2 regions of the Kitasatospora sp. NPDC097605 genome follow, and region 1 is predicted to be linked to the other one. Evidence: riboswitches for the same ligand, from Rfam matches in the RefSeq annotation. Region 1 holds a riboswitch; the other holds the start of a gene.

Region 1 (14,904 bases):
CGGCCACGGGCGGGGCAGAGCGGGATGGGAGGATCCGTTCTTCCGCCATCTCGCGTACACCTCCGCGACTCCGCGGCGCCGCCCCCTCCCTCCCACAGGAGTCAACCGATGCACCACCGTGCGCAGTCCCGCCGGCCGGCCGCCGCCGCGCTCGCCCTCACCACCGCCGGAGCCCTGCTGCTGAGCGGCTGCGGCGGGGGCGGAGCGGCCGCCAAGGACCCGGTCCACGAGATCCGGGCGAAGCTCCCGAAGGCCCAGCAGACGTCCAAGGTGCTGCGGATCGGCATGGACGTCAACTACCCGCCGGTCGAGTTCCGGGGCGCCGACGGCAAGCCGGACGGTCTGGATCCGGACATCGCCGCCGCACTCGGCCGGATCCTGGACCTGCGGATCGAATACGTCGACACTCCCTTCGACAAGCTTCTGCCGGATCTCCACAACAAGCAGTACGACGTGGTGATGTCCGCGCTCAGCGACATCCGCCCGCGCCGGGAGGGCGTGGACGACGCCGGCAAGCCGGCCGGCCACCCGGTGGACTTCGTCGACTACTTCATCGCGGGCACCTCGATGGTGGTGGCCAAGGGCAACCCGAAGGGCATCCGCACCCTGGACGACCTCTGCGGCAAGACCGTCGCGGTGCAGTCCGGCACCACCCAGGACGAGATCGTCGCCCGCCAGGTCACCGTCTGCGCCCGGGCCGGCAAGCCGCTCACCGTGCACACGTTCGACACCGACGCCAAGGCGCTGGCCGAGGTCGCCGCCGGTACCGCGCAGGCGGGCATGAACGACTTCCCGGTGGCCGCCCACGCGGCGAAGAACACCGACGGCGGCAACCGCTTCGAGGTGGTCGGCTCGCAGTCCCGGTCCAACCCGTACGGGATCGCGCTGCGCAAGGAGGACTCCGAGCTGCGCGACGTGCTGGCCAAGGCGGTCGACCAGCTGATCCGCAGCGGCGAGTACGACAAGATCCTCGCCAAGTGGAACGTCAGCGCGGGTGCGGCCCAGAACGCGGTGGTCAACGGCGGCATCTGAGACCGGGCACCGGAGACCGGGCGGGCGGGGCAGCCAGGCAGGGCGGGCAGCAGGGCGATCTGCATAGGTATACGCAGGGTGACAGGGACACGGTATTCGTCCGAATAGCGGACAGCACACCCCCTCGTTATCCGATTTTGATCTGAATCAGGACCACCTGACCGTCATCAGATGGCAGGATTCCCCCCATCTCGGATCGAGCCGGCCCCTGGTCGAGGCGGCCCGGTCAACACCCACCTCGGCGGACGGTGGGAGAGCAGTACCCGTACCACCCTTGCGCGCAGTTCTCCCTGCCCCACCCGTACAGCGCCGTACGGCCTTTGCTGCCCCGGTGTGCCGCTCCCCCGCGGCGCGCTCCGCCCGACCTCTCCCTCAGGAGGAGATCCCCCATGATCGCCCGTACCCAGCGCACCCGTCTCCTCGCCACCGCGGCGGTGCTCGCGTCCGCGTCGCTCGTGCTGACCGCCTGCGGCAGCAGCAAGTCCTCCTCCAACAGCGGTGCCGCGGGCGCCAATCCGAGCGCCAGCGTCGCGGCCGTGAGCGCGGACCCGGCGCTGGCCGGGCTGGTCCCGGCCGACGTCAAGAGCTCGGGCAAGCTCATCGTCGCCGCCGACGCCTCCTACGCGCCCAACGAGTTCAAGGACGACAAGGGCAACATCGTCGGCCTCGACGTCGACCTCGCCGGCGCGATCGCCAAGAAGCTCGGCCTGACCGCCGACGTGCAGAACGCCGACTTCACCTCGATCATCCCGGGCATCACGGCGAAGAAGTACCAGCTCGGCATGAGCTCCTTCACCGACACCAAGGAGCGCGAGCAGACCGTCGACATGGTCACCTACTTCACCGCCGGCAGCGCCGTCGCGGTGAAGAAGGGCAACCCGGACAAGATCGACCCGAAGGACCTCTGCGGCAAGAAGGTCGCCGTGCAGACCGGCACCACCCAGGCCCAGGAGGTCACCGACGTCCGCAACCCCGAGTGCTCCAAGGCCGGCAAGCCGGCCATCCCGAACGACGGCGACAAGTTCACCCTGCAGACCGACGTGACCACCGCGCTGGTCTCCGGCCGCGACCAGGTGATGATGGCCGACTCCCCGGTCGTCGACTACGCGATCAAGCAGACCAACGGCCAGCTGGAGAAGCTCGGCGAGACCTACGACAGCGCGCCCTACGGCGTCATCGTCGACAAGGGCTCGCCGCTGGCCCAGGCCGTCCAGGGCGCCGTCCAGTCGCTGATCGCCGACGGCACCTACAAGCAGATCCTGGCGAAGTGGGGCGTCGAGGCCGGCGCGATCGAGAAGTCCGAGATCAACGCCGCCAAGAGCTGACCCCTCGCACCACCACACCCCCTGAGGCCCCAAGGTGAATTCTTCCGAGCAGGGGGCGGTGAAATCGCGACGGCCCGAGCCCATCAAGGCCGTCCCGGTACGCCACCCCGGACGCTGGGCCGGAGCAGCCGTCATCGCCGTCCTCGCGGCAATGCTGCTCCACGCCCTGATCTTCAACCCCGCGTTCCAGTGGGACGTCGTCACGGACACGCTGCAGAACGAGCAGATCCTCCGCGGCATCGTCGTGACGCTGGAGCTGACCGTGCTGTCCATGCTGATGGGCGTGGCCGGCGGCGTACTCCTCGCGATCATGCGGCTCTCGCCGAACCCGCTGCTGTCGGGAACGGCCTGGTTCTACATCTGGGTCTTCCGCGGCACCCCCGTCCTGGTGCAGCTGGTGTTCTGGAACTTCCTGGGCGCCCTCTGGCCGAGGCTGTCGATCGGCATCCCCTTCGGACCCGAGTTCTGGTCCGAGTCGACCAACGTTCTGATCCCCACCTTCACCGCCGCCCTGCTCGGCCTCGGCCTCAACGAGGCGGCGTACATGGCGGAGATCGTCCGCGGCGGCATCCAGTCCGTCGACGAGGGGCAGACCGAGGCCGCCCACGCCCTGGGCATGAGCCGCGCGGCCACGCTGCGCCGGATCGTGCTCCCCCAGGCGATGCGGGTCATCATCCCGCCGACGGGCAACGAGACCATCTCGATGCTGAAGACCACCTCGCTGGTCCAGGTCATCTCGCTGTCCGAGCTGTTCACCGCCGGCCACGACATCTACTCGCGGACCTTCCAGACCATCCCGGTCCTCGTCGCGGTCAGCATCTACTACCTGATCATGACCTCGATCCTCACGGTGGGGCAGTACTACATCGAGCGGCACTACGCTCGTGGTGCGAACCGGACGCTGCCGCCCACGCCGTTCCAGCGGCTGCGGCTGCTGTTCGGCGGCCGCCGGCCCGCCCCGAAGGCGGCGAACGACGTGGTCCCCGGACTCGAGGGAGGTGGCCACGTATGACCGACCTGACCAAGACCCCCGCCGACGCCCCCACGGGCGGCCCCATGGTGAAGGCCGAGGCCGTCCACAAGTCCTACGGCCCGGTCGAGGTGCTCAAGGGCATCGACCTGGAGGTCAAGCAGAGCGAGGTGTTCTGCCTGGTCGGCCCGTCCGGGTCCGGCAAGTCGACCTTCCTGCGCTGCATCAACCACCTGGAGAAGATCAACGGCGGCCGCCTCTGGGTCGACGGCGAGCTGGTCGGCTACCAGCAGCGGGGCGACAAGCTCTACGAGCTCAAGGACCGCGAGGTCGCGCTCAAGCGGCGGGACATCGGCATGGTGTTCCAGCGCTTCAACCTCTTCCCGCACATGACCGCGGTGGAGAACGTCATGGAGGCGCCGGTCCAGGTCCGCCGGGAGTCCAAGGCCGCGGCGAAGGAACACGCCATGGCCCTGCTGGAGCGGGTCGGCCTGGCCGGCAAGGCCGGCAACTACCCCTCCCAGCTCTCCGGCGGCCAGCAGCAGCGGGTGGCCATCGCCCGGGCGCTCGCCATGAAGCCCAAGCTGATGCTGTTCGACGAGCCGACCTCGGCGCTCGACCCCGAGCTGGTCGGCGAGGTGCTCGACGTCATGCGCGGACTCGCCGAGGAGGGGATGACCATGATCGTCGTCACCCATGAGATGGGCTTCGCCCGCGAGGTGGGCGACGCGCTGGTCTTCATGGACGGCGGCGTGGTCGTCGAGTCCGGCAACCCCCGCGAGGTGCTCACCAACCCCCAGCACGAGCGCACCCGCGCCTTCCTCTCCAAGGTGCTCTGAGCGCACCGCACCGCGGCGCCCGGCAGGCCGGTCCTGCCGGGCGCCGCCGCTTTCCCGCTTTCGCCCCGCGGGTAATAGGCTATAAGCAATCAGCCCGTTACCGATCTCTTGGAAGGACCACCGTGGAGCTCGCCTCGTACGCCGATCTGGCCGTCCGGCTGGTGAACACCGAGGAGCCCGAGCGCGGCACCGACTCGCTGACCTCGGTGGACGCGGTACGCGGTCTGTTCTCCGACGCCGCACGGGCCCGCGACCTCGCCGACGAGTCCGACCTGCCCCGGCTGCGGGCCGTCCGCACCCGGCTGCGCGGGGTCTTCGAGGCCGCCGCCGAGGGCGAGGAGGTCCGCAGCGTCGACCTGCTGAACAGCCTGCTGATGGAGTTCCCGGTCAGCCCGCTGGTCTCCGGACACGACTACCTGGACGAGGCCGGCCGGCCCCGCTGGCACCTGCACCTCGCCGACAACTCCCCCACCGCCACCGCGCACTTCAGCGCCGTCGCCTGCATGGGCCTGGCCGTCCACCTGACCGAGCTGGGCGCCGACCGGCTCGGCATCTGCCAGGCCGCGCCCTGCCGCAACGCCTACCTGGACACCTCCACCAACCGCTCCCGCAGGTACTGCTCGGACCGCTGCGCGACCCGCGCCAACGTCGCCGCCTACCGCGCCCGCAAGCGACTGGAGGCGGCCGCGGCGGCCGGCGGCGCGGAGAACCGGTAACCGGTCAGGGGTTCGCGAGCTCCTCCGGGCGGACCCAGACGCCGAGCCTGCGGGCCAGTCCGGGCACCCGGGCCAGCGGACCGGAGAGCAGCAGCCGCTCCAGCCGGCGGCCCGGCGCCAGCCAGGCCGGGCGCGGGCGCAGCCGCAGCAGCACCCGGCCGAGCACCAGCTCGTCCGGCACCGCGCCGTAGCTGCGGCTGTCGCTGTCCACCGGCCGGTTGTCGGAGAGCAGCCACCAGCCCTTGGGCCGCCGCCCGTCGGCCCGTTTGACGACCAGCAGGTTCTGCTGGAACGGGTGGCGGAAGACCACCACCGCGCCGGGCCGGATCCGCGCGCCGTACCGCACCAGCAGCTGGTCGCCGTCCCGCAGGGTCGGCACCATCGAGTCCCCCGCCACGTCGATCAGCCCGAACGGCGCGCCGCCCGCCGGGGGGCCGTCCTCCGGTTCCGCGCTGCGTGCCACGACTCCTCCTCCCGGCCCGCGTCCCTCCGCGACCCGCTGTCGCACACCAGTCTGCCGCACGGGCCGCGCGGCGCCGATGTCCGGAATCGACCGGTTCCTGCTCCGCCTTTTGCCCTAGGCCCGCCGCCCGACCGAGAAACCGCAGGGGCTGAAGGGTAATCTCGGGCCCGGGAAGACGATCCAAGGAAGGACTCCCCATGCTCTCTCGTCTGTTTGCACCGCGCGCCACCGCCCACGCCCACTGTGACCTGCCCTGCGGTGTCTACGACCCGGCCCAGGCCCGCATCGAGGCCGAGTCGGTGAAGGCCACCCAGGAGAAGTACCAGGCCAACGAGGACGCGCACTTCCGCGCCCGCGCCGTCATCATCAAGGAGCAGCGCGCCGAGGCCGTCAAGCACCACATCTCGGTGCTGTGGAGCGACTACTTCAAGGCCCCGCACTTCGAGAAGTACCCGCAGCTGCACCAGCTCATCAACGACACCCTGAAGGCCGCCTCGGCCGCCAAGGCGTCCACCGACCCGGCCACCGGCCAGGCGCTGCTCGACCTCATCGCCGAGGTCGACAAGATCTTCTGGGAGACCAAGCAGGGCTGATCCCCGCTCATTTCCCTGTCGAGCGCCCCCGTCCGCACCCGCGCGGACGGGGGCGCTCGCGTGTGTCCGTCACCACAGTCGGCTCAGTAAGGGTTGCCTGGCCTGTGCGCTTGTTATGCTGCCAAGGCGTCCAGAGGGGGAAGCCGGTGCGAATCCGGCGCTGACCCGCAACGGTAAACGGTGCCCCGTGCCCGTGAGCCCGATCGCCCGAGGACGCCGACCTCCCGACAACTCGCCGTGGACTGCGAGGGGATGGCGCCCCGGCACACCCGCGCCCGGGCGCGCCGCCCCGCGCCGTCCGCGGCCCGAGGCAAGGCGCGCACCAGTGAGCAGCACCGCGACCGCACCGGCCACCGCCGCGGCCCCGCCGGGCCCGCGCCGAACACCCGCCGTACCGCTGGCCGCCGCCCTCGCCGCGGCGCTGCTCGTCTCCCTGGTCTGCGCCGTCGCCGTGGGCTCCTCCGGACTCGGCTGGGGCCAGGTCCTGCGACTGCTGCGCGCCGGGCTGACGGGCGGTCGGCTGGAGGCCGACGAGGCCGCCGCCTACGCGATCGTCTGGGAGATCCGGCTGCCGCGCGCCGTGCTGGCCGCCGTGGTCGGCGCCGGACTGGCCGCCACCGGGGTCGCCGTCCAGGCGATGGTCCGCAACGCGCTCGCCGACCCGTTCGTGCTCGGCATCTCCTCCGGCGCCTCGGTCGGCGCCAACGCGGTGCTGATGCTGGGCGCCTTCGCCTCGCTCGGCGTCTGGGCGATCTCGGTCTCCGCCTTCGCCGCCGCCCTGCTCGCCATGGTGCTGGTCTACCTGACGGCCAGGACCGCCCACGGGCTCACCCCGCTGCGGCTGGTGCTCACCGGCACCGCGATGTCCTACGGCTTCTCCGCGCTGACGGCGCTGATGGTCTTCGCCGCCGCCCGCGGCGAGGCCGCCCGCTCCGCCATGATGTGGCTGCTCGGCAGCCTCGGCGGTGCCACCTGGGGCTCGGTGCCGATCGCCGCCGTCACCGTACTGGCCGGTCTGGCGTACCTGGCCTGCGCCGCCGGGCGGCTGGACGCGCTGGCCATGGGCGACGAGACGGCCGCCTCGCTCGGCGTGGACCCGGACCGGCTGCGCCGCGAGCTGTTCGTGGTCACCGCGGCCGTCACCGGCACCGTGGTCGCGGTCAGCGGGGCGATCGGCTTCGTCGGGCTGATGGTGCCGCACCTGGTGCGGATGCTGGTCGGTGCCGGCCACCGCCGGGTGCTGCTGGTCGCGCCGCTCGCCGGGGCGCTGCTGCTGGTCTGGGTGGACATCGTCTCCCGCACCCTGCTGGCGCCCGCCGAACTGCCGGTCGGCGTGGTCACCGCGGCCGTCGGGGTGCCCTGCTTCCTGCTGCTGATGCGCCGTCGCGGCTACTCCTTCGGCGGTGGCCGGTGACCGCCCCCGCCGCCGCCCCCGCCGGCTCCGTCCCCGCGCTGGACCTCGCCGTCGACCGGGTCTCGGTCGACCTGGCCGGCGTCCGGCTGGTCCACGACATCACGCTGACCGCCGCCGCCGGCCAGGTGGTCGGCCTGATCGGCCCGAACGGCAGCGGCAAGTCCACCCTGCTGCGCTGCGTCTACCGGGCGCTGCGGCCGGCCGCCGGCGCCGTCCTGCTGGGCGGCGACGACCTGCACGCGCTCGCCCCGCGCGAGGCCGCCCGGCGGGTGGCGGCGCTGCCCCAGGAGCACTCCGCCGAGTTCGACTTCACCGTGGCCGAGGTGGTCGGCATGGGCCGGCTGCCGCACCGGCGCGGCGCCCTGGCCGGCCCGTCGGCCGGTGACGAGGACCGCTGCGCCGGGGCCCTGCGCCGGGTCGGCGCCGCGCACCTGGCCGCCCGGGGCTTCCTGAGCCTCTCCGGCGGCGAGAAGCAGCGGGTGCTGATCGCCCGGGCGCTGGTCCAGGAGCCCAAGGTGCTGGTCCTCGACGAGCCGACCAACCACCTGGACATCGCCCACCAGTTGGAGGTGCTGGCGCTGGTCCGGGAGGCCGGGCCGACAGTGCTCACCGCGCTGCACGACCTCAACCTGGCCGCCGGGCACTGCGATCTGCTGTACGTGGTCGCGGACGGCCGGATCGTGGCCTCCGGGCCGCCCGCCGAGGTGCTCGGACCCGACCTGCTGGCCGAGGTGTTCAAGGTCCGCGCGACGCCCGTGCGGCACCCGGTCACCGGCGCCGTCCAGCTGCTCCTCGACCGCCTGCCGTAACCCCCCTCCGTCCCCCGCCGAACGCTCTTCCCGAGGACCGCCCATGCGCACCAAGGCCGTTGCCGCCGCCGCCCTGCTCGCCCTCGCGCTCACCGGCTGCGGGGCCGAGATCACCCCCGGCGGTGACGGCGCCGCCACCGCCTCCGCCCACTATCCGGTGACCGTCGACAACTGCGGCACCAAGGTCACCTTCAAGGAGAAGCCGGCCCGCACGGTCACCAACGACGTCGGCATCACCGAGCTGATGTTCGCGCTCGGCCTGGAGGACCGGATGGCCGGCTATGTGATGCCGGACGACAAGGGCGAGGTCGACAAGGTCGCCTGGAAGGACGCCTACCAGCGGACCACGTGGCTCTCCAAGGACCGGATCACCAAGGAGATCGCCCTGGACGCCAGGGCCGACCTGGTCTTCGCCGGCTGGCACTACGGCTTCGACGAGGGGAAGGGCTTCACCCCGCAGACGCTGTCCGGCCTGGGCATCGGCTCCTACGTGCTCACCGAGTCCTGCCGCAGCGGCAAGGGTCCGGAGCGCGGGGTGATGTCCCCGCTGGACGCGCTCTACACCGACCTCGCCAACCTGGGCGACATCTTCGACGTCCGGGACCGGGCCGACAAGCTGATCGCCGACTTCAAGGCGCAGGTCGCCGCCGTCCCCGAGCCCGCGCACCGGCCGGGCGTCTTCCTGTACGACAGCGGCGAGGACAAGCCCTACACCTCGGGCCGGTTCGCCGCCCCGGAGGAGATCATCGCCAAGGCCGGCGGGCGGAACGTGATGGGCGACGTCGCCGACTCCTGGACCACCGTGGGGTGGGAGAGCGTGGTCCGGCGCGACCCCGAAGTGATCGTGATCAACGACTACGGCACCCCGGACGCCGAGGCGAAGCGGCGGTTCCTGAAGTCCTTCCCGCCGCTGGCCGGCGTCTCCGCGATCCGCAACGACCGGATCTTCGTCCTCGACTACGTCGACCTGGTCGAGAGCCCGCGCAACCCGGCCGCGATCACCGCCCTGGCGGAGTACCTGCGCGGCCTTCCGGCCCGCTGAGCCGGGGCCGCCCCGGCCGCCGCGCGGCCCGTCCGCCGGCCGGTTGCGCCGGTTCCGACCGGCGTACGCTCAAAGTACGAGCCGACGGAACCGACCGGAGGAGCGAGAACATGACCACCATGGCCGCACCGTCCGCCTTCGACGTCCGGGCCCTGCGCGAGGGCATCGAGCGCGCCGACGCCCGGACCCTGCTGGCGCTCTACGCGGACGACGCCGAACTGCGCGTGGTCGACCGCAAGACCCAGCCCAGTCACCCGCTGGTGATGCACGGCCGGGACGAGATCGGGGCGATGCTGGACGACCTCTACGGACGCGAGATGAGCCACACCCTGGAGCAGGTGGTGGTCCAGACGGACCGCCTCGCCTTCCTGGAGTCCTGCCGCTACCCCGACGGGGTCCGGGTGCTGGTCAGCTCCACCGCCGAGCTGCGCGACGGGCGGATCGTCGACCAGACCTCCGTCCAGGCCTGGGACGAGAACGAACCGGCCCAGTAGGCTCGGAGCCATGATCCGCACCGCCCTCCCCGCCGACGTCCCCGTCATCCACGCCATGATCCGCGAGCTCGCGGAGTACGAGAAGGCCCTCCACGAGGTGGTCGCCACCGAGCGGCAGCTGCACGACGCGCTGTTCGGCACCGCCCCCGCGCTGTTCGGCCTGATCGCCGAGGACGACACCACCGGCGAGCCGGTCGGCTTCGCGCTCTGGTTCCTCAACTACTCGACCTGGCGCGGCACCCACGGGATCTACCTGGAGGACCTCTACGTCCGCCCGGCCTCCCGCGGCGGCGGCCACGGCAAGGCGCTGCTGCTGGAGCTGGCCCGGATCGCCGTCGAGCGCGGCTACTCCCGGGTGGAGTGGTCGGTACTGGACTGGAACACCCCCTCGATCAATTTCTACAAGTCGCTCGGCGCCGTGCCGATGGACGGGTGGACCGTCTACCGCCTCACCGGGGACGCCCTCGCCGAGGCCGGAACCCGCTGACGACCGGCGCGCGGACGGCGCGCGCCGGAGGCGTGCGGAGGCCGGGTGCAGACCACTGCCACCCTGCGTCGCGATGCCTTACCATGAGTGACTCCCGCACCGGGGCAGGAACGCGGTAACGTCTCGGGCGGACGGCGGCGTCCGGCGACCCCCCGAGGGGTATGACCGGTACGTACCGCACCACCCCTCTGGACAGTTGGGGCGAAGCAGTTGAGCCAAGCAACAGACAGTGCCGCGGCCACCGGCCCGGAAGCACAGCGCGTCACCCAGGAGGTGAGGGTGTCCCAGATCGACGGCGAGCCCGGAGTCCAGGACTTCGTGGAGGTCCGGCTGCCCGCGGCCGGGGCCTACCTCTCGGTCCTGCGCACGGCCACGGCCGGCCTCGCGGCCCGGCTGGACTTCACGCTGGACGAGATCGAGGACCTGCGCATCGCGGTCGACGAGGCCTGCGCCATCCTCCTCCAGCAGGCCGTCCCCGGCTCGGTCCTCTCCTGCGAGTTCCGGCTGGTCGGCGACTCCCTGAAGGTGATCGTCTCGGCACCCACCACCGACGGCCGGGCGCCCGAGCGGGACACCTTCGCCTGGACGGTGCTCTCCGCGCTCGCGGGCGAGGTCGAGTCGGCGGTCGCCGAGGACAAGACCGTGTCGATCAGCCTGCACAAGAAGCGCGGCGGCCCCGCCGCCCACTAGATCCGCCGCGACGACTCGACGACGCGGCAGCAGCACCGAACAAGGGCCGTCCGCCCGGCACCACCGGGCCGGACGGACGGCTCCCGGTACCGCCCCCACCCGGCGGTACGACCAACGAGACGAACCGGGGCCGACGGCCCCGGTGCTCCCGGAACGGAACGGGGGAATGGCCGTGAGTGATCTGGACCGTACCGGCCTCGCGACGGCGGGCCCTGCCGTACCGACCCAGGCGAGCGTTCCCGGCCTCGCCGCCACCGACGAAGCGCACCCGAAGGACGCCCACCGGATGAGCCAGCCGACCGAGCCGACGCCCCAGTCGTCGCCCGATCAGTCGCCCCCGCCCGTGCCGTCGGCCGCGGACCTCCCGGACACCGGCCGCCCGGACGACGAGCCGGACGGCGCCGGCCCGGACACCGAACCGGCCGCCGAGGGCGCCGGGGAGGCCGCCGGGGACGAGGCGGCCGAGGCGCTGCGCGCGGCGGTGCCCGCGCAGGGCCCGCAGCGCAGCGGCGCGCCGGACCGCGAGGCGGCCCGGGCGCTGTTCGTACGGCTCTCGGCGCTGCCCGAGGGCTCCCCGGAGCGCGTCGAGCTGCGCAACCAGCTGGTGCGCATGCACATCCCGCTGGTCGAGCACCTGGCCCGGCGGTTCCGCAACCGGGGCGAGCCGCTGGACGACCTCACCCAGGTCGCCACCATCGGGCTGATCAAGTCGGTGGACCGCTTCGACCACGAGCGCGGGGTCGAGTTCTCCACCTACGCGACGCCGACCATCGTCGGCGAGATCAAGCGGCACTTCCGGGACAAGGGCTGGGCGGTCCGGGTACCGCGCCGGCTCCAGGAGCTGCGGCTGTCGCTGACCACGGCGACCAGCGAGCTCTCCCAGCGGCACGGCCGCTCCCCCACGGTGCACGAGCTGGCCGAGCACCTGGGGATCTCCGAGGAGGACGTCCTGGAGGGCCTGGAGTCCGCCAACGCGTACTCCACGCTGTCGCTGGACGTGCCGGACAGCGACGACGAGTCGCCGGCCGTCGCGGACACCCTGGGCGCCACCGACGAGGCGCTGGAGGGCGTCGAGTACCGCGAGTCGCTCAAGCCGCTGCTGGCCCAACTGCCGCCCCGCGAGCAGAAGATCCTGGTGCTGCGGTTCTTCCGGAACATGACGCAGTCGCAGATCGCCGCCGAGGTGGGCATCTCGCAGATGCACGTCTCCCGGCTGCTCGCCCGGACCCTGGCGCAGCTGCGGGAGAAGCTCCTCGTGGAGGAGTAGGAGCCGCACGACGACTGACGGCCGCTCAGTGGCGGCCGTCGGGTCGTGGTCGTGCCGGAGAACGTGGAGAACGGTGGAAGGCGGCGGCCCTCCGCGCTCAGCCCTCGTGCGGAGCGTAGAGGGCCGCCGTCGCCTTCGGGCTGAGCAGCGCGCCGATGCCGACCAGGCCGAGCAGGCCGACGCCCACCCCGACCGCGGCCATCGCCCCGCCGCTCTGCCACATGTAGTACGCCACCGGCAGGCAGATCGAGTTGGTCAGCACGGCCGGGCTGCGACCCCAGCGGCGGAGCCTGAGCAGCGCCCGGGCGGCCAGCATCGGTGCCACGCCGAGCAGCACGATCACCAGTCCGCCGAACTCGTTCAGGGCGAGCTGCTTGGACTCGCCGGACAGGGCGGCGACCATGTCCCAGACGCCGACGACGGCCAGCACGGCGCCCTCCACGGCGGTGATGGCGGCGCCCAGGGTGAGGGCGGCCGGCCGGTCGGAGCCGGGCGCGGGTACGGGTGCGGAGGATTCTGCGGTCACTCCAGCAGGGTAGCCGCCGGTTGGTCCGTACCGCCCCGTAGGCTGGGCCCATGCGCGCTCTCCTGGTCGTCAATCCGAAAGCGACCACCACCAGCGGTCGGACCAGGGACGTCCTGATCCACGCCCTGCGCAGCGACCTCAAGCTGGAGGTGGCGCAGACCGAGTACCGCGGCCACGCGCGCGATCTGGCCCGCGAGGCGGCCGAGGACGGCACAGTCGACCTGGTGGTCTCGCTGGGCGGGGACGGCACCGTGAACGAGGTGGTCAACGGGCTGCTCTCGCACGGCCCGGGGGACAGGGTGCCGCGGCTGGCCGTGGTGCCCGGCGGTTCGACCAATGTGTTCGCCCGCGCGCTGGGCCTGCCGAACGACCCGGTGGAGGCGACCGGCGCGCTGCTGGACGCGCTGGAGCACCGGCGCGAGCGCGGGATCGGGCTGGGCAAGGCGATGACCGAGGGGCTGCCGGACCGCTGGTTCACCTTCACCGCCGGCCTGGGCTTCGACGCCGGGGTGGTCGGCCGGGTCGAGGAGCAGCGCCGGGCGGGGCGCAAGTCCACCCACGCGCTCTACGTCACCCAGGCGCTCCGCCACTTCGTCACCCAACGTGAGCAGCGCAGATCAGGCCCGGTCTCACTGGAGCTGGCCGGCCGCGAGCCGGTGCCGGGCCTGGTGCTGGCGATAGTCAGCAACACCTCGCCGTGGACGTTCCTGGGCAACCGCCCGGTCTACCCCTCGCCGCGCGCATCCTTCGACTCCGATCTCGACGTCTTCGGCATCACCCGGATGACGGCGTTCGGCACTGCTCGAACGGTCCGTCAGATCCTGCGGTCGCACGGTCCTTCGAGCGATGGAGGCGCGTCGGCCGGCCCTTCCGGGAAGCATGTCGTCTCCTATCACGACGTCCGTCACTTCACCTTGGTTTCAGAGGAACCGGTCCCGTTCCAGGTCGACGGGGACCACCTTGGATCCAGGAGTCGCGTCAGTTTCACAGGCGTACGGCGGGCACTGCGTGTGATTGTGTGACTAGAAGGGCCCTTCCTCCTTCTTCTCGAACGCACAAGCCCCCTTCACTCCATAGAAGTACCGGCTGTGAGCTAGGCGACACCGAAGAATCCAAAATTCCTTCCTGAAGGGGGTTGTATCCGGGCCCGAGGTTTGCGAACCTCTACATGGCGATCGGGACACATCGCAGCGACGGCAACCCTCGAAACCTGGGGGGCCGACCGCGGGGTGTCCCTCGAATCGCCGAATCCCTTCCTCAGCACAGACCTCCCGGGCCCGGTGGGCCTTTGGTCTCTTTTGCTGTTGCGGGATTCGTGAAAGCGTTCACATTCACAAGGACCATCGATGTGCCGACCGGGCAACCCCCGCCGGCAGGAGGAGTTGGACGACCATGGACTGGCGCCACCGCGCTGTCTGCCGCGAAGAGGACCCGGAGCTGTTCTTCCCGATCGGGAACACCGGTCCTGCTCTGCTGCAGATCGAGGAAGCCAAGGCCGTGTGCCGCCGCTGCCCGGTCATGGAGCAGTGTCTCCAGTGGGCCCTCGAGACCGGCCAGGACGCCGGCGTCTGGGGCGGCATGAGCGAGGACGAGCGCCGCGCGATGAAGCGCCGTGCCGCTCGCAACCGCGCCCGCACCGCCTGATCACGCGCCGCAGTACCCGCAGTAACCGCAGCACCGATCAACACATGATCACAGGCTTCCCCTGCACCTCCTGGTGAAGCCTTCCGCACAAAGGGCCTTGCTCGACGAGGCCTCGCGACACCGGCCCGCCCAGCCACTTGATACTGTTCACTTAGAGCAATATTGTGGAGCTGTGGCGCTCACCGTGTGCAACGCACCGGTTGGTGTCGCACCACCCAGAGCCCCCGTTCCGGCCGACTCCCCCCGACGGCCGGAACGGGTTGAGAGGCCCTGTCGACCCACCCCCCCCGGTCGACAGGGCCTCGTTTCTGTTTCTTCCGCCGCTTCCGTCCTTCCCGCTGAGGCGAAGGAGTGCGCGACCGGCGCTCCCGCCGGACGCACGCCCCCCGCGCACCTCGACGCACCTCAGCGCACCGGGATCTCCAGGACCACCTTGGTGCCCCCGTCGGGGCCGGCCACCATGTCGAAGGTGCCGCCCAGCTCCCCGGTGGCCAGGGTCCGGACGATCTGCAGCCCGAGGTTGCCCGCCTGCTGCGGGTCGAAGCCCTCCGGCATGCCCTTGCCGTCGTCCTGCACCGTGATCAGCAGGTACT
Region 2 (14,904 bases), on a different contig from region 1:
CTCGTCAGCGCCCAGTTGGTGATCGGCGCGACCGTCCTGTCCGTCGTCGTCGGTGTCGCGCTCGCCGTCCACACCGCCTCGCGCCAGTACGGCTGGCGGGACCGGGCCGCCCAGGCCCTGTCCATGGCGCTCTTCAACGTCCCGGTGTCCATCGCCGCACTCGCCCTGGTCCTGCTCGCGATCCGGCTGAACGAACAGGCGGGCTGGCACTTCCTGTACGTCGCGGGCGAGAAGTCGCCCGACGTGGAGGGCTTCTGGGCGACCCTCGGCGACCGGCTGGCACACCTGATCCTGCCGACGCTGACGCTCACCCTGACGGGGTACGTGGGCTACCACCTCACCCAGCGCTCCCTGCTGCTGGACGTGATCGGCTCCGACTTCGTGCGCACCGCCCGGGCCACCGGGCTCACCCGCGCCCAGGCGATCCGCCGCCACGCCCTGCGCACCGCCCTGATCCCCACCGCCCAGTCCGTGGCCTTCAGCATCCCGGCCGTCTTCACCGGCGCCGTCCTCACCGAGACCATCTTCGGCTGGAACGGCATGGGCCAGTACTTCATCCAGACCATCAACAAGAACGACGTGCACGGCACCGTGGCGACCGCCGCCTTCGCCGCCGCCCTGACCGCGATCGGCGCGATCCTCGCGGACATCACCACCGTTCTTCTCGACCCGAGAGTGCGGGTGAGCTGAGATGGGCATCCCTGTGAGTCCCGACACGACCCCCGACGGCCTCCTCGCCACCGCCCCCGGGCCGGCCGCCCAGCGGCCGCCCAGCGGGCACGACGGGCGCTACCTCGGCCGGCGCCGCCTCTACGTGCGCCGCTTCCGGCGCAACCGGACCGCCGTCGCCGGTGTGGTGATCCTCCTGCTGCTCGTGCTGTTCAGCGCGTTCGGCGGGCTGTTCACCCCGTACCACTTCTCGGACGCCGACTTCTCGGCCCTGACCCAGGCCCCCGGCGCCGAGCACTGGTTCGGCACCAACCAGGGCGGCAACGACGTCTACGCCTCGGCCGTGCACGGTCTCCAGCGCTCCCTGGTGATCGCGGTGACCGTCTCCGTCCTGACCGTCGCCGTCTCCGCGGTCGTGGGCGCGGGCGCCGCCTACCTCGGGGGCCGGGTGGAGAAGGCCACCCTCGCCCTCATCCACTTCCTGCTGATCGTGCCCTCCTTCCTCGTCCTCGCCCTGGTCTCGCACCGTCTGGCGGGCGACTGGCGGGTCCTCATCCTCGTCCTGACGGTGTTCGGCTGGATGTCCACCACCCGCGTGGTCTGGTCGGTGTCGACGTCGCTGCGCGAGCGGGACTACGTGCTCGCCGCGGAGTTCATGGGCGTGCGCCCCCTGCGCGTCGTCCTGCGCCACATCATCCCCAACCTGGGTTCCCTGCTCATCGTCAACCTCACCCTGGGCGTGGTCTCCACCGTCCTCAGCGAGACCGCCCTGTCCTTCCTCGGCTTCGGCGTGCAGACCCCGGACGTCTCGCTGGGCACCATGCTCGCCGACGGCGCGGGCACCATCACCAGCGCCCCCTGGCTCTTCGCCTTCCCCGCCGGGCTGACCGTGCTGCTCACCGTCTCGATGACCTTCGTCGGCGACGGCCTGCGCGACGCCCTCGACCCCACGTCCACCACCGGCGCGGCAGGAGGCCGACGATGACCCTCGCACCCGCCCGCCGTACCGGGCCCGAGGCCGGGCCGGCCCGGCCCGCACCCGTCCTGTCCGTACGCGACCTGCGCGTCTCCTTCCCCTCCGAGGCCGGACCGGTGGAAGCCGTGCGCGGCGTCGACTTCGACCTCCTGCCCGGGCGCACCCTGGGCATCGTCGGTGAGTCCGGCTCCGGCAAGTCGGCCACCGCCCTCGCCGTCATAGGCCTGCTGCCGCCCACCGCGCGGCTCGGCGGCCGGATCCTGCTGGGCGGCCGTGACCTGGCGGCGATGGACGACACGGAACTCTCCCGGGTCCGCGGCAAGGACATCGGCATGGTCTTCCAGGACCCGATGTCCGCGCTGACGCCCATCTTCAGCGTCGGCCGGCTGCTCTCCCAGGCCCTGCGCGTGCACCGGGACCTGTCCAGGAAGGACGCCTGGGAACAGGCGGTGGAACTGCTGGACCTGGTCGGCATCCCCGACCCGCGCGAACGCGCCAAGGCGTTCCCGCACGAGTTCTCCGGCGGCATGCGCCAACGCGTCGTCATCGCCCTGGCCATCGCCAACAAGCCCTCGGTCCTCGTCGCCGACGAGCCCACCACCGCGCTCGACGTCACCGTCCAGGCCCAGATCCTCGACGTGCTGCGGCTGGCCCAGCGCGAGACCGGCGCCGGTCTCGTCCTGATCACCCACGACCTGGGCGTGGTGGCCGGCTACGCCGACGACGTCGCCGTCATGTACGCCGGACGGATCGTCGAGCACGCGGGCGTCGACGAGCTCTTCGGCCGTCCCACCATGCCCTACACCGCCCGGCTGCTGGCCGGCGTTCCCACCGTGGACAGCGGCGTCGAACGGCCTCTGATCCCGATCGGCGGTGAGCCGCCCTCCCTGGTCGGCCTGCCCGACGGCTGCGCCTTCGCGCCGCGCTGCGCGGTGGCCCGGGACCTCTGCCGGACCACCGAACCGGATCTGGCCGCACCCGCCGGGCGGCCCGGCCGCGTCGCCTGCCACCGCGCGCAGGAGATCGCCGACGGCAGCCTGGACCCGGCCGGGGACGCCACTCCCCCACCGCCGGCCCGCGCCGCGGAACGGACCGTCGGCGACGTGGTCCTGCGCGTCGAGGACCTGGTCAGGACGTTCCCCGTCACCAAGGGCACCCTCCTCAAACGCCGGGTGGGCATTCTGCACGCCGTCAACCGCGTCGGCTTCGAGCTGCGCGCGGGCGAAACCCTCGCCCTGGTGGGGGAATCCGGCAGCGGCAAGACCACCACGCTGCGCGAGGTGCTGCGCCTGCGCGCCCCCGAGGGCGGTCGGATCGAGGTGGCCGGCACCGATGTCGCGACGCTGCGCTCGGCCGCCCAGGTGCGGGGACTGCGGCGCGAGATCCAGATCGTCCTCCAGGATCCGACGGACGCCCTGGACCCCCGGCTGACCGTCTTCGACCTGCTGGCCGAACCGCTCCAGGCCGCCGGCGCCGACCGGACGGCCGTGCGGTCCCGGGTCCCGCGGCTCCTGGACCTGGTGGGCCTGGACCGCGCCGTGGGCGACCGCTTCCCCGCCGCCCTGTCCGGCGGCCAGCGCCAGCGGGTCGGCATCGCCCGCGCCCTGGCGCGCGAGCCGAAGCTGCTGGTCCTGGACGAGCCGCTGTCCGCCCTGGACGTCTCCGTACAGGCCGGGATCGTCAACCTGCTCGTCCGGCTGAAGCGGGAACTCGGCCTGGCCTACCTCGTGGTGGCGCACGACCTGGCCGTGGTGCGTCACTTCTCCGACCGGATCGCGGTGATGTACCTCGGACACATCGTCGAGTCCGGCGCCACCGAGGAGATCTTCGCCCGGCCGCGGCACCCGTACACGAAGGCCCTGTTGTCGGCGATCCCGCTGCCCGACCCGGAGCGCGAGCGCCGCCGCGAGCGCATCGTCCTCAAGGGCGAGCAGCCCAGCGCCGCCCGGCTGCCGGCGGGCTGCGTGTTCGTCGACCGCTGCCCGCTCCACCGGGAGGCCGACGAGAGCGTGCGGACGCGCTGCCGCACCGAACGGCCTCCGACGGTCGGCGCGTCGGACGGTTCCGACCACCAGTACGCCTGCCACGCGGTCTGACGCCCGCTCCCCCTTCCTCACCCGTTGTTCCCCTCTCACCAAGGACATCCCGTGCGTCGTAAGCTCGTTCTGCCCCTCGCGCTGGTCGCGGCCGTCTCGGTCGCCGCCACCGCCTGCGCCTCCTCGTCCTCCCCGAGCGACTCCTCGGGGAAGGAGACCGGAAACACCGCCGGGGTCGCGTCCTCGGTCACCGACTACAACCCCCAGCCGTACGAGAACCTCAAGGACGGCGGCACCTACACCACCGCGGGCACCTTCGACGAGCAGGGCAACCCCTTCAACGTCAACGGCACCCTCAACGCGCTGCGGATCTGGTCCTGGTACAACGCCGACGCCATCACCTACTCGCCCACCGGCGAGGTCCAGTACAACCCCGACTACTACAGCGACGTGAAGGTCTCCGTCGAGGGCGGCGACCAGAAGGTCGTCATCACCATCAACCCCAAGGCCGTCTTCAACGACGGCACCCCGATCGACTGGCGGGCCATCGAGGCCACCTGGAAGGCCAACAACGGCTCGGACAAGGAGTACGCGGCCTCCTCCACCGACGGCTACGACCGCATCACGTCCGTCACCCGGGGCGCGGACGACAGGCAGGCGGTCATCGCCTTCAAGGGCGTCAACGCCTCCTGGTCCGCGCTGTTCACCACCTTCCTGCACCCCCAGGCCGCCACCGTCGAGAACTTCAACAAGGCGTACGTCAAGACGGCGCACCCCGAATGGGGCGCCGGACCGTACACCGTGGGCACCTGGGACGCCCAGTCCGGCAACATCACCTTCGTGCGCAACCCCCACTGGTGGGGCCGCAAGGGCAAGCTCGACAAGCGCGTCTACGTCAACCTCGAGCGCGCCGCCTCGATCAACGCCTTCAAGAACGGCGAGATCGACTACGCCCCGGTCGGGGACGCGGAGAACCTGAAGCAGGTGAAGGCCGTCAAGGACGCCGAGGTCCGCAGCGGTGGCAGCCCCTTCGAGTACTCGCTGTACCTCAACACCAAGTCCCCGTTCCTCGGTGACGTCCAGGTCCGCAAGGCGGTGCAGGAGAGCATCGACCGCTCGCAGATCACGAAGATCCGCTTCCAGGGCCTCGACTACAGCGAGCCGCTGCCGGGCTCGGCGGTGCTCTACAGCTTCCAGCAGGGCTACCAGGACAACGTCTCCGCCGTGCTGAAGTACGACCCGGAGGAGGCACGGAAGACCCTGGACGCGGCCGGCTGGAAGCCCGGGGCCGACGGCATCCGCGCGAAGGACGGCAAGGAACTCGAACTCGGCTACACCCTGCTCGGCGACGACCCCGTCGAGAAGGCCGTCTCCGGAGCGTTCACCGCGATGCTCAAGGCCGTCGGCGTGCGGCTGAACGTCAACAAGGTCTCCTCGAACGACTTCTCCAAGGTGCTCAGCGAGCGCCGCTTCGACCTGTTCATCTCCGGCAACCGCTCGACGGACCCCTTCGGCGCGCGGTCCCTGTGCGACTTCTACTGCTCGGACCGCGAGTCGAACATCACCGGAGCCGGCACCCCCGAACTGGACCAGGAGATACGCGCCACCGGGGACATCGCCGACCTCGGCCAGCAGATCGCGGCCGTGAACAAGGTCGAGCAGAAGGCCCTTCAGCAGTACTCCCTGCTGCCGCTCTACAGCGGACCCTCCACCTACGGCCTCCGGAAGGGGCTCGCCAACGTCGGTGCCGCCATCTTCCACAGCCCGCTGCCCGAGACCATCGGCTGGCAGAAGTAGCACCGTCGGCGCCGAGGTGCGGCCGGCCCGTCCTCATGGCGTGGGGACAGGCCGGCCCGTTCTTTGGATCGGCATCAGCCGGACCGGGGGCCGCGGCGCGGGCCGGGCCCGAGGCGGTGGTGCGCCCCGGGCCGGCCGCCGGCGGATCAGGACGCCGAGGTGTACGCGGTGAAGAAGCGGGACGGGACCGGCGAGCCGGAGGCGTTGAAGCAGATCGGGTAGAGGTTCACCGTGCCGGCGCTGCGGTTCCACGGGGTGGCCAGGGTGCAGTGGTCCGGGCCGGGGCCGAAGGCGGTGACCTGCGCGGTGTCCGAGGGGACGGCGATGTTCGGCAGGTTGACGGTGTAGGGGACGGAGCCGGCGAGCGTGTTGACCGCGCCGGAGGAGTTGAAGTTGGTCGTGGCGGGCAGCCCGCCGTTGAACCAGAGGTAGCCGTAGAAGTCGGGCGGCAGGGCCGGCCCGTGCACGGCCCGCTTCTCCGAGTAGCTCAGCGTCCAGCGGGTGTTGTACAGGACGTTGCCCGCGTTGTAGCAGTTGACGATGACGGTCTGGCCGGTCGAGGACGGCGACCAGTCGGCGACCTTGCAGCGCGCGCCGTTGGCCGCGTCGACGGCGGTGACCTCCAGGTTGCCGGCCGGGGTGGACTGGCCCAGGCCCGGCAGCCAGACCTTCCAGATGCCGGTGCCCCCGGAGCCGACGACGTTGGTGCCGCCGGTCGAGTTGTACTGGGTGACCACCGACCCGGTCGGGTTGGCGAAGACGTAGCCGTAGCCGCCGGCGGGCGGGGACGGCACGCCGCTGCTGGTGGTGTAGAGGACGGTGAAGCGGTTGTCCTCGGGCGCACCGCCCGTGCGGTAGCAGCCGACGGCGACGTCCTGGCCGGAGCCCGCGGTGGCCCAGCCCCGGACCTGGCACCAGGAGCCGGTGCGGGCGACGGCGGTGACGTGCGCGATGCCGCCCGGGCCGGCGATCAGCGGGAAGTGCACGACGTAGGAGCCGGTGCCGACCTTGTCGACCCGCACCGGGTTGGTGGCCGGCGAGGGCCAGCTGCCCCACTGGCGGGTGGTGTCGGGGACGTAGCCCGGCGGCGGGGCCGGGTTGTCGAGGTAGGCGAAGCCCCAGCGGTCGGGCACGGCGGCGTGCGCCGGGCCGGCCGCCGGGAGGCTGACGCCCACCAGGGCGGCCAGCACGGCGAGGACGAGCAGCAGGGCGCGGAACGCGCGGACGGTGGGGACGGGTCCGACCGGTGGTACGGCGGTGCCGGCGTGCATGGGCATACCCCTTGGGTGTGGGTGGTCACGGGCGGCCTGCGCGGTGCTGCCCGCCCCGCTGCTCCGCTCGCGCCCGGGGTGAGCCGGGCGCGCGGCGCCCGACGGGGCGACCGGTCCGTCAGGGCGGGGACCGGTGCCGCCCGGTGTCGGCCGGCAGGGGCGGGGTCGGGGGTCAGGCCCGACGGCGCTCACATCGTAGGGGCGCGCCGGGCGGCGGCACAGGCCTGCGGCACGCGCCGCCCGGCCCTTCACGCGGCACCCGGAGGGCGCCCCTCCGGACGTGTTGCGTCCCGCCCGTCCCGCGCCCCGCCACACCGGTACCGCCGGCCCCACGGCACCCGCGCGTCCCGTCCGCGCCGTGGCCGGAAACGGCCGTTCCGGGTCCGCCGGGCGGAACGCTTCACGCCGGAGGCGACGGGTCGGCGGGTTCTTGTCACAGCGATGTCCGGGGCATTGACCCGGATCCTGCCCGGCGGTCGGCTCGTACCCAGCCGACCGCCGAGGGCGCGCCACCGACGTCCTCCGGCACGACCTGTGGACCGGCCGCACCGAGGCGACGCCGACTTCTGGAACGACGCCTTCCTCCGCCGTGTGCTGCCCTTCCGACGCCTCGACCTGACCTCCCGACCGCCCCGCCGGTCCACCGGGGCGTGGTCGACCGATGCCCCGATGAGGTCGGTGTGCCGGCGTGCCTCAGCGGTAGTCGGCCAGGCCGTCCGCCAGTTCTTCTTCGTCTCCGTCGCGGATGGCGTAGAGGGCTTGTTGCAGAGCGAAGGTGTCGCGGATCGCCGCGATGCGGGCGGTGAGTCCGTGGTTCGGCGAGCCGCCCGGGGCAAGCACCCGTTCCAGGAACTCGGCACCGTGGCCGGCGCCGATGGCCGCGAGGTCCTCGGCCGGGTCGCCGAGTGCGACATCGTCCCAGTCGAGCACTCCGGCGAGGTGCGGCAGGCCGTGCGTCCACTCCCACAGGACGTTCTCGGCACCGAGGTCACCATGCACCACCGCTCGGGTGAGGTGGGGAAGGTCGTCGAGTGCTGCGAGCTCTCGCTCGGCCCGTAGCCGCCCGCTGTCGGACATGAGCCGGAACAGCTCCGCGCGCACATCCTCCGCGAAGTGCCTCCACCGGTCCGCCGGTACCCGGGGCAGCGCTGCCCGTACCGCCCCGTCGTTGCCGGCACGGGCCAGACCGCCCAGCAGCGTCGCATACTGCGCCGCCACGGTGTCGGCCACCCGGCGATCGCTGAGTGCGTCGGCTCGGAGCGGTTCCCCGGCGATGCGGGTGAGGACCAGGAACGGCAGTCCGTCGGCGCCGTGGGCCTCGCCCTGGAACAGCGGTTCGGGTGTGCGGACGCCGAGGTCGAGCCCGGCGAGCAGGCGCAGTGCGGCGACGCGCTCGGGCAGCCGGGCGGCCGCCGCCCGGGTACGGGGCAGGCACACGACGCGGTCCGAACCGACGACCACGTGGTGGAACTGCCCCTGTCGCACCGTGAGACGGTCCGGTTCGTCGTCAGGAAGCAGCCGGCTCAGCAGGGCGCCATGCGTCTTACGGATGTTCACCAGTGTGACCTCTGGATCCTTGGATGGGGCGCAGGGGACGGGCGCAGGTGGTGGACGCGCCCGCCCGCCGTCACGCCGGGCGGGCCGCCCGCAGCACCAGGCGCTCGGCGTTCTCGTCGTACGGGCGGCCGTCGAAGCCGCCGAACACCTCGATCCGTTCGAACCCCGCCTCCTCGGCCATCCGGCGCAGCTCCACGGCGCTGTAGACGAACCACACCAGGGTGGCACGGGTGACGCGCTCGCCCCGCACCATCACCCAGTCGCTGCGCAGCCGCGCCCAGTCGTCCAGCACCGTGTCGGTCTGGACGACGAGGTCCTCGCCGCGCCGCACCACCTTCGGCGGGGTGACCCGGCGGGCCAGCAGTTCCTTGCCGGCCAGGTCGAGGACGAGCGTCCCGCCGGGCGTCAGGCTGTCGTGCATGGTGCGCAGCACCCGGGCGTTGTCGGCGGGGTCCTCGAAGTAGCCGAAGGAGGTGAACATGTTGAGCACCACGTCGAACTCGCCCGGCGCCTCGTACGTGCGCGCGTCGGCCCGCACGAACGTCACCTCGGCGCCGGCCCCGTCGGCCAGCCGCCGGGCGCGTTCCAGCATCGGCGGGCTGAGGTCGACGCCGGTCACGGCGTGGCCGCGCCGTGCCAGCGGGACGCTGAAGACGCCGGGCCCGCAGCACAGGTCGAGCACTCGGGAGCCGGCCGGGAAGTCCAGCAGCGGGGAGGAGCCGAGCAGTTCCTCGGCCTGCGTGTGGCGCTGCTCGGAGAACAGGAAGTCGTGGAACTCGGTCCAGAAGTCATCGTCCTGGAACCCGCCCGTCCGTGTCATGCGGCCTCAGTGCTCCTTCGTCGTCGTGCGGTTGGGGGGTGGGGTCCGGCGGCGCGGGGGCGCAGCGCGAGCAGCAGCGGGGGCAGCAGCAGGCACTGCGCGGCGGCCAGCAGCCAGAACAGCGCGGTGTGGCCGCCCCGTTCGGAGAGTCCGTAGAGCTGTCCGCCGAGGAGGCCGCTCACGCAGGCGCCGAGTCCGGCGCCGAGCCGCTGCTGCCCGAAGACCACGGCGTCCGAGCGCGGGCTGCGGGCCAGCGCCTCCAGGTCGTTCTTGAGGAAGAGCACGATGTCGCCCAGGGTGATCAGCGCCCCGCCCGCCAGCAGCGCGGGCCGGGTGCCGGCGGCGAGCACGGCCAGCCCCGCGGCGAGCCCGGCGAAGCCGGCCGCCAGGGCGATCGGGTAGGGCATCCGCCGGATCGCGTCGGAGGCGAGCGGCTGCACCACGATGACCAGCGTGAAGCAGAGCAGCAGCACCAGGCTGTAGAAGGTGCCCGAGGCCCGCTCGACCGCGTACATCGCCAGGAAGTGCTGGAAGTGGAAGTACAGGTAGAAGGCGAGCGCGTTGGCCGCGAACGGCAGCACCGCGATCCCGGCCAGCAGGCCGCGCCCGCCTCCCGGCTCCTGCGCCCGCTGCGGCGCGGCCCCGGCGGGCAGCCCCGCGTGGCCGGCGGTGACCAGCGCGAACAGCGCCGTGGCGGCGAGGAAGAGGTAGCCGGGCGAGGAGAGCACGAACGGCCCGGCGATCAGCGGCCCGACCGCCATGCCCGCGTTGAGGGCGGCGTTGCCCGCCGACAGGAACGCCGGCCGGCGCGCGTCGTCGACGCCCCGCACCAGGTAGGCCTTGTTGGCGGGCAGGTACAGCGCGGCGCCGCAGCACGTGAGCACGAGCGCGCCGACCGCCAGCGGCGGCCAGCGCAGGGCGAGCAGCAGGCCGGCGAAGCCCGCCGTACGGACGGTGAGCGCCCACAGCATGGTGCGCCGCAACCCGATCCGCTCGGCCAGCGCGCCGCCCGCGATCCCGCCGGAGAACTGCACCAGGGAGGCCGCGGCCAGCACGACGCCGACCGTGCCGAGGCCCATGCCGAGCCGCTCGTGCAGGAAGACCGACATGAACGGCAGCACCATGAAGCTGCCGAGCGGGATCAGGAACGAGCTGAGCAGCAGGAACCGCAGCGGCCCGTCGAGCGTGCCGAGCGCGGCCCGCAGCCCCGTCGGGCCGGCGGTGCGGTCAGCCACCGTCGGCCCCGCCGCCCCCGCCGGCGGCCGCGGGCGGCGCGACCGGCTCGGTGAGCACCCGCAGGGCGTTGGCGGCGGCGACCGCGTGGTGGGTGGCCAGCTCGGCGGTCTCGCCCTCCGCGTAGACGATGCCCGCGTAGCCGCGGCTGTCGGCCAGGTGCTCGACCGGATCGCCCACCGACCTGACCGGGTACCAGGCGGGCGAGCCGGGCAGGCCGGCCAGCCGCTCCAGCCCGGCGACGCCGGTGAACACCCCGGGCGCGGCGGGGTAGCCGAGGACGAAGGCGACGGCCGGGCCGCCGGGTGGTTCGGCGTCCATCAGGGCGGGGCGGCGGCCGAGCGCGGCCTCGACCAGCGCCTCGTACACGTTGACGCCGAGCGCGCGGCACAGGCCCTCGCCGACCAGTGCGCCGCCGATCCGCGGGTTGATCTCGACGATCTCCGGGCCGTCGGCGGTCAGCACGAACTCCACGTGCGCGAAGCGGTCGGTGTAGCCGACCGCGGCGAGGACGTCGCCGAGCCACCGCTCCAGCGCGGCCCGGCGCGGCTCCGGGAACGCCACCGGGAACGCCGTGATCTCCTCCCGGAAGTACGGCTCGGGGGACATCAGCCGGCTGGAGACGCCCAGCAGCCTGGTCCGGCCGTCCCAGCCGAGCGTCTCGGCGCTGTACACCGGCCCGGCGAAGTACGGTTCGGCGAACAGCCGGCCGCGGAACTCCCGGCGGGCGGCCTCGGCGAGGACGGCGTCCAGCTCCGCCGGGTCGCGCACCAGCCAGACGTTCTGGCTGCCGGTGCCCGCGGTGTCCTTGAGGACGGCGGGCAGGCCGGGCTCCTTGAGGAGTGCCTCCGCCGCCTCCGGGCCGGCCCCGGTGACCGGTACCGCCCGGCCGCGGGTCAGCCCGGCCTCGTACAGTCGGCGGCGCACCGCCGACTTGTCCCGGGTCAGCCGCAGCACGGCCGGGTCGAGGCCGGGCAGGCCGAGCCGTTCGGCGAGTTCGGCGGCGACCAGCGTCCAGGTGTCGGTGGAGCTGATCAGGCCGCGTGGCCGGGGGGAGCGTTCCAGCAGCGCGGTGAGCCCGTCCACGTCGAAGGTGTCGGTCTCCACGACGTCCAGCGCCTCCGCCGGCAGCCGCTCCAACTCGTAGGTGTAGTAGGAGCGGTCGCGGGTGAGCAGGGTCAGCCGCTCGCCGAGCGCGTCGGCGGCCCGCACCAGGTGGCCGAGGCCGAAGGTGAGCGATTCCAGGCAGACGATGCTCATGCCGCCCGCTCCCCGGGGTGCGGCGGGCACGCGGTGCGCCGCCAGGCCATGGTGGACCAGGGCATGGACATCTCCTCGGGGGCGGAGACCTCGACCGGTTTCAACGCGGCCGGGTCGGGGGCTTCGGCGTGCCGGGCGAAGACGCGCTCGACGTAGCGGTGGCCGGTGTCGGCACCGATCACCAGGTGCAGCCGGTCGGGGTGGCGGCGTGCCTCGTAGGTCGCGGCCAGGTAGCCGGCGCCGGTGGACAGCCCGGCGAAGACGGCGTGGTCGCGCAGCAGGGCGACGGTGCCCGCCATGGCGTGGGTGAAGTCCAGCCAGTGGATGCCGTCGTAGAGGTGGTGGCGGACGTTGTCGAAGACGATGGAGGAGCCGATCCCGGCGATGATCGCCTCCGGGTCGTGGTGCCGCTGGCTGCCGAAGGTGACGCTGCCGAAGGGCTGCACCCCGACCAGCCGCACCGACGGGTCGGAGGCGCGCAGCCGGGTCGCCACCCCGCCGGTCGAGGCGCCGGAGCCGACGCCGCCGACGACGGTCAGCGCCGCGCCGGGGAAGGCGGCCGTGATCCGGTCGGCGACCTCGTGGTAGCCGAGGTAGTGGACGTCGTCGTGGTACTGCCGCATCCAGTGCCAGTCCGGGTGTTCGGCGAGCAGCTCGCGTACCCGGCGCACCCGCAGCTCCTGGTCCAGTTTGAGGTCGCGGGACGGCACGACCTGCTCCACGGTGGCGCCGAGGATCTCCAACTGGGCGCGGGTGGTGGCGTCGACGGTGGTGGACGCGACGATGTGGCAGCGCATGCGGTGCCGGTGGCAGGCGAGCGCCAGCGCGTAGGCGTAGATGCCGCTGGAGCTGTCCACCAGGGTCTGCCCGGGGCGGACGGTGCCGCGCTCCAGCAGGTGGCGGACGGCGGCGAGCGCCGAGTAGATCTTCATCGACTCGAACCGGACCAGCACGAGGCCGTCGGTGAGCCGGACGAGATCGGGGACCTTCAGGGCGTCGGCGATGTGGGGGTGGATCACCTGTAGCCTCCTTGGGCGAAGGAACACTGGTGGCCGAGCGAGTGGAAGAACGCGGACAGGTCCGACTTGAGCGCGGCGTCCGGGCGTCCGGGGAGCAGGTAGCCGACCAGGCAACCGGTGTGGGCGACGAAGATCCCGTCGGCACCGAACTCCTCGCGGTGGGCGAGCAGCGCGTCGAACGTCGCTTTGGGGAGAACCTGTTGGGAGAGCGCGGCGCTGGCCGTGGCCGTGCGCGCGACGGCGGCCTGGTCGCCCGCGGCGAATCCCTTCAGCAGGTCGGTCAGGCAGCGCCGGTACTCCTCGCCGTGCCGCCGGTAGTGCCCGAGCAGCAGGTCGGTGACGGCGGCGGTGTCCACCGTCCCGGGCTCGGTGATGTACGCGGTGTGGAAGCCGATGCCGGTGCCCAGCCGCCGCACCACCCGGTGCCGGCCACTCAGGTGCAGGGCGAACTCGTCGAGGAAGACGCTGTCGGCCCGTTCGATCTGGCGCAGCACGGCGAGCACCACCCCGGTGTCGTACGGCAGCGCGAAGATCCGGAACAGGCAGCGCAGCGTCGCCACGATGTCGGCGGTCGAACTCGCCATGCCCACCCCGACGGTGAGCTCGGAGTGCACGCACCAGCGGCCCGGCGGCAGGGTCAGCCCGAAGCGCTCCAGGAACAGCCGGGCGGCCGTCGCGGCCTTCGCCCCGAGCGGCAGCGGGTCCGACGTGTCCGTCCCCGGGGTGAAGTGCACCCAGGAGTGGCGGTCGACGGGGAACGACACCACCGCGATGTCGGGGCGGGGACCTGCGCGCAGCGGTCCCTGGTAGAGCTCGCCCAGGGTGCCGTGGCAGACACCGGAGAGCGTGCCGCCCGGCGGCGGGGCGGGCCGGGCCCCTCCGGTGGGGGTCACCATCGCGCCGCCCGGGCCGCCGGTGGGCGGGCCGGTCGGCGCCCGGTGCGGGCGGGCGGAACTCGCGCGGTCACGGGCACGTCCTCCTCCTCGTTCCGAGCCCCGCGTCATGACCCGGAGGAGGAGGGCACGGCGTGTCGTCGCACGCCGCGCAGCCGTCGTACCGCCGACCCAGTCCACGAGGTCACCGTGCACAGCCCGCACGTGGGGGTGCGGGCGCAGCGGCAGGTCTTCGGACTCGTGGGCCGGTACGCCGAAGGACCGGCGCACACCTACCGGCCGTCGCTTCCCGGGCCGGGGCGGAGCCCGGCCCAGTGCTGATGACGGCTTTCGTTCCCACTCACCGCTGCGGGACAGTCCCGGTTTCCCACCGGGTTCCCTCTTGCGTCGCGCCGCCGAAGTCCGGTCGGTCGGGAGGCGCGAACCGGCTGCGGTGATGAGCATACGGGGGCTCGCGCTCCGGTGGCAGGGCACGTGCGGGCGGTTGTCCGAATGCGATCGGTCCGCGGGCCGGAGCGTGGGGGCGCCGCGGCGGGAGGCCGCCGGTGCACGTGCCACTCTGGCCGGATACGGGCTCGGCATGCCGGAACCCCTCCGCCACACTTGTTCGACCCATCGCCCGCTGTACACCGTCAATCGGTGTCCCGCCGTTCCGGAAGGTCCACGATGCTGCCTGAGACGACGTCGGGGGACGACGCTCCGGACGCCCCGCCCGCCGCCGGGAGGCGGCCCGCCGAACGCATCGCCCCGCGCGCCGCCCCGCGCACCGACCTGCGCGCCGACCTGCGGGCCGCGCTGCCCGACGCGAGTGCGGCGGTCGGCGTCACCGCGGCGGTGTTCGTGCTGCTGTACGTCCGGATGGACGCGGGCACCTCGGCCACGGTGGCGGTCATGCCGTTCATGGACGACTCGCGCACGTACTGGATGTACCTGCTGAGCCAGGCGTTCGGCTGGTCGGGACTGCTGTGGGCCTGGGGGACGGTGGTGCTGGGGCTGCTGCTGTCCGGTCCGCGGCCCGTCCGACTGCCGGTCGCCCGGCAGACCCTGGAGCGCTGGCACCGCACGACGAGCCTGACAACGACGGCCCTGATGTTCGCGCACGCGCTGATGTTCGCGGCCGAACTCGTGCGCTACGAGGCCGGATCGGCGTGGGGCGACCGGCTCTGGTCGGGGTTCGCCGACAGCTTCGTGCCCGGCTGGTACGACTCCGGCACCGGCCGGACCGCCATCCCGCTCGGGCAGGGTGCGCTCTACCTGGCCGTGCCGCTCGGCCTGCTGTTCTACGTGCGGCACCGGATCGGGCCGAACACCTGGCGCCGGCTGCACCGCTTCGTGGTCGTCGTCTACGTGCTGAGCGTCTGGCACACCCTGCT

Evidence for each region. A riboswitch is a leader RNA that binds a small molecule or an ion and turns the genes downstream of it on or off. The one in region 1 is predicted to bind cobalamin.
Region 2: linked by a shared signal. The riboswitch ahead of ABTX81_RS38020 (GHMP family kinase ATP-binding protein) and the one ahead of ABTX81_RS25710 (FecCD family ABC transporter permease) in region 1 are both predicted to bind cobalamin.

What each region holds. Positions count from the first base shown of each region.
Region 1 is NZ_JBEOSF010000025.1:27,337-42,240, forward strand. Features, by position in the region: gene ABTX81_RS25675 (ABC transporter substrate-binding protein) at 109-1,032, shown strand; gene ABTX81_RS25680 (ABC transporter substrate-binding protein) at 1,422-2,357, shown strand; gene ABTX81_RS25685 (amino acid ABC transporter permease) at 2,416-3,369, shown strand; gene ABTX81_RS25690 (amino acid ABC transporter ATP-binding protein) at 3,366-4,166, shown strand; gene ABTX81_RS25695 (CGNR zinc finger domain-containing protein) at 4,289-4,882, shown strand; gene sodX (nickel-type superoxide dismutase maturation protease) at 4,887-5,345, opposite strand; gene sodN (superoxide dismutase, Ni) at 5,543-5,938, shown strand; cobalamin riboswitch at 6,030-6,167, shown strand; gene ABTX81_RS25710 (FecCD family ABC transporter permease) at 6,264-7,352, shown strand; gene ABTX81_RS25715 (ABC transporter ATP-binding protein) at 7,391-8,161, shown strand; gene ABTX81_RS25720 (ABC transporter substrate-binding protein) at 8,205-9,203, shown strand; gene ABTX81_RS25725 (nuclear transport factor 2 family protein) at 9,314-9,697, shown strand; gene ABTX81_RS25730 (GNAT family N-acetyltransferase) at 9,708-10,184, shown strand; gene ABTX81_RS25735 (ATP-binding protein) at 10,464-10,874, shown strand; gene ABTX81_RS25740 (RNA polymerase sigma factor SigF) at 11,047-12,141, shown strand; gene ABTX81_RS25745 (hypothetical protein) at 12,239-12,667, opposite strand; gene ABTX81_RS25750 (diacylglycerol/lipid kinase family protein) at 12,718-13,689, shown strand; gene ABTX81_RS25755 (WhiB family transcriptional regulator) at 14,060-14,311, shown strand; gene ABTX81_RS25760 (sensor histidine kinase) at 14,717-14,904, opposite strand, start outside.
Region 2 is NZ_JBEOSF010000060.1:25,040-39,943, forward strand. Features, by position in the region: gene ABTX81_RS37970 (ABC transporter permease) at 1-690, shown strand, start outside; gene ABTX81_RS37975 (ABC transporter permease) at 692-1,654, shown strand; gene ABTX81_RS37980 (dipeptide ABC transporter ATP-binding protein) at 1,651-3,741, shown strand; gene ABTX81_RS37985 (ABC transporter family substrate-binding protein) at 3,793-5,478, shown strand; gene ABTX81_RS37990 (hypothetical protein) at 5,625-6,749, opposite strand; gene ABTX81_RS37995 (aminoglycoside phosphotransferase family protein) at 7,443-8,306, opposite strand; gene ABTX81_RS38000 (class I SAM-dependent methyltransferase) at 8,377-9,126, opposite strand; gene ABTX81_RS38005 (MFS transporter) at 9,123-10,361, opposite strand; gene ABTX81_RS38010 (ATP-grasp domain-containing protein) at 10,354-11,619, opposite strand; gene ABTX81_RS38015 (cysteine synthase family protein) at 11,616-12,638, opposite strand; gene ABTX81_RS38020 (GHMP family kinase ATP-binding protein) at 12,635-13,534, opposite strand; cobalamin riboswitch at 13,738-13,976, opposite strand; gene ABTX81_RS38025 (ferric reductase-like transmembrane domain-containing protein) at 14,198-14,904, shown strand, end outside.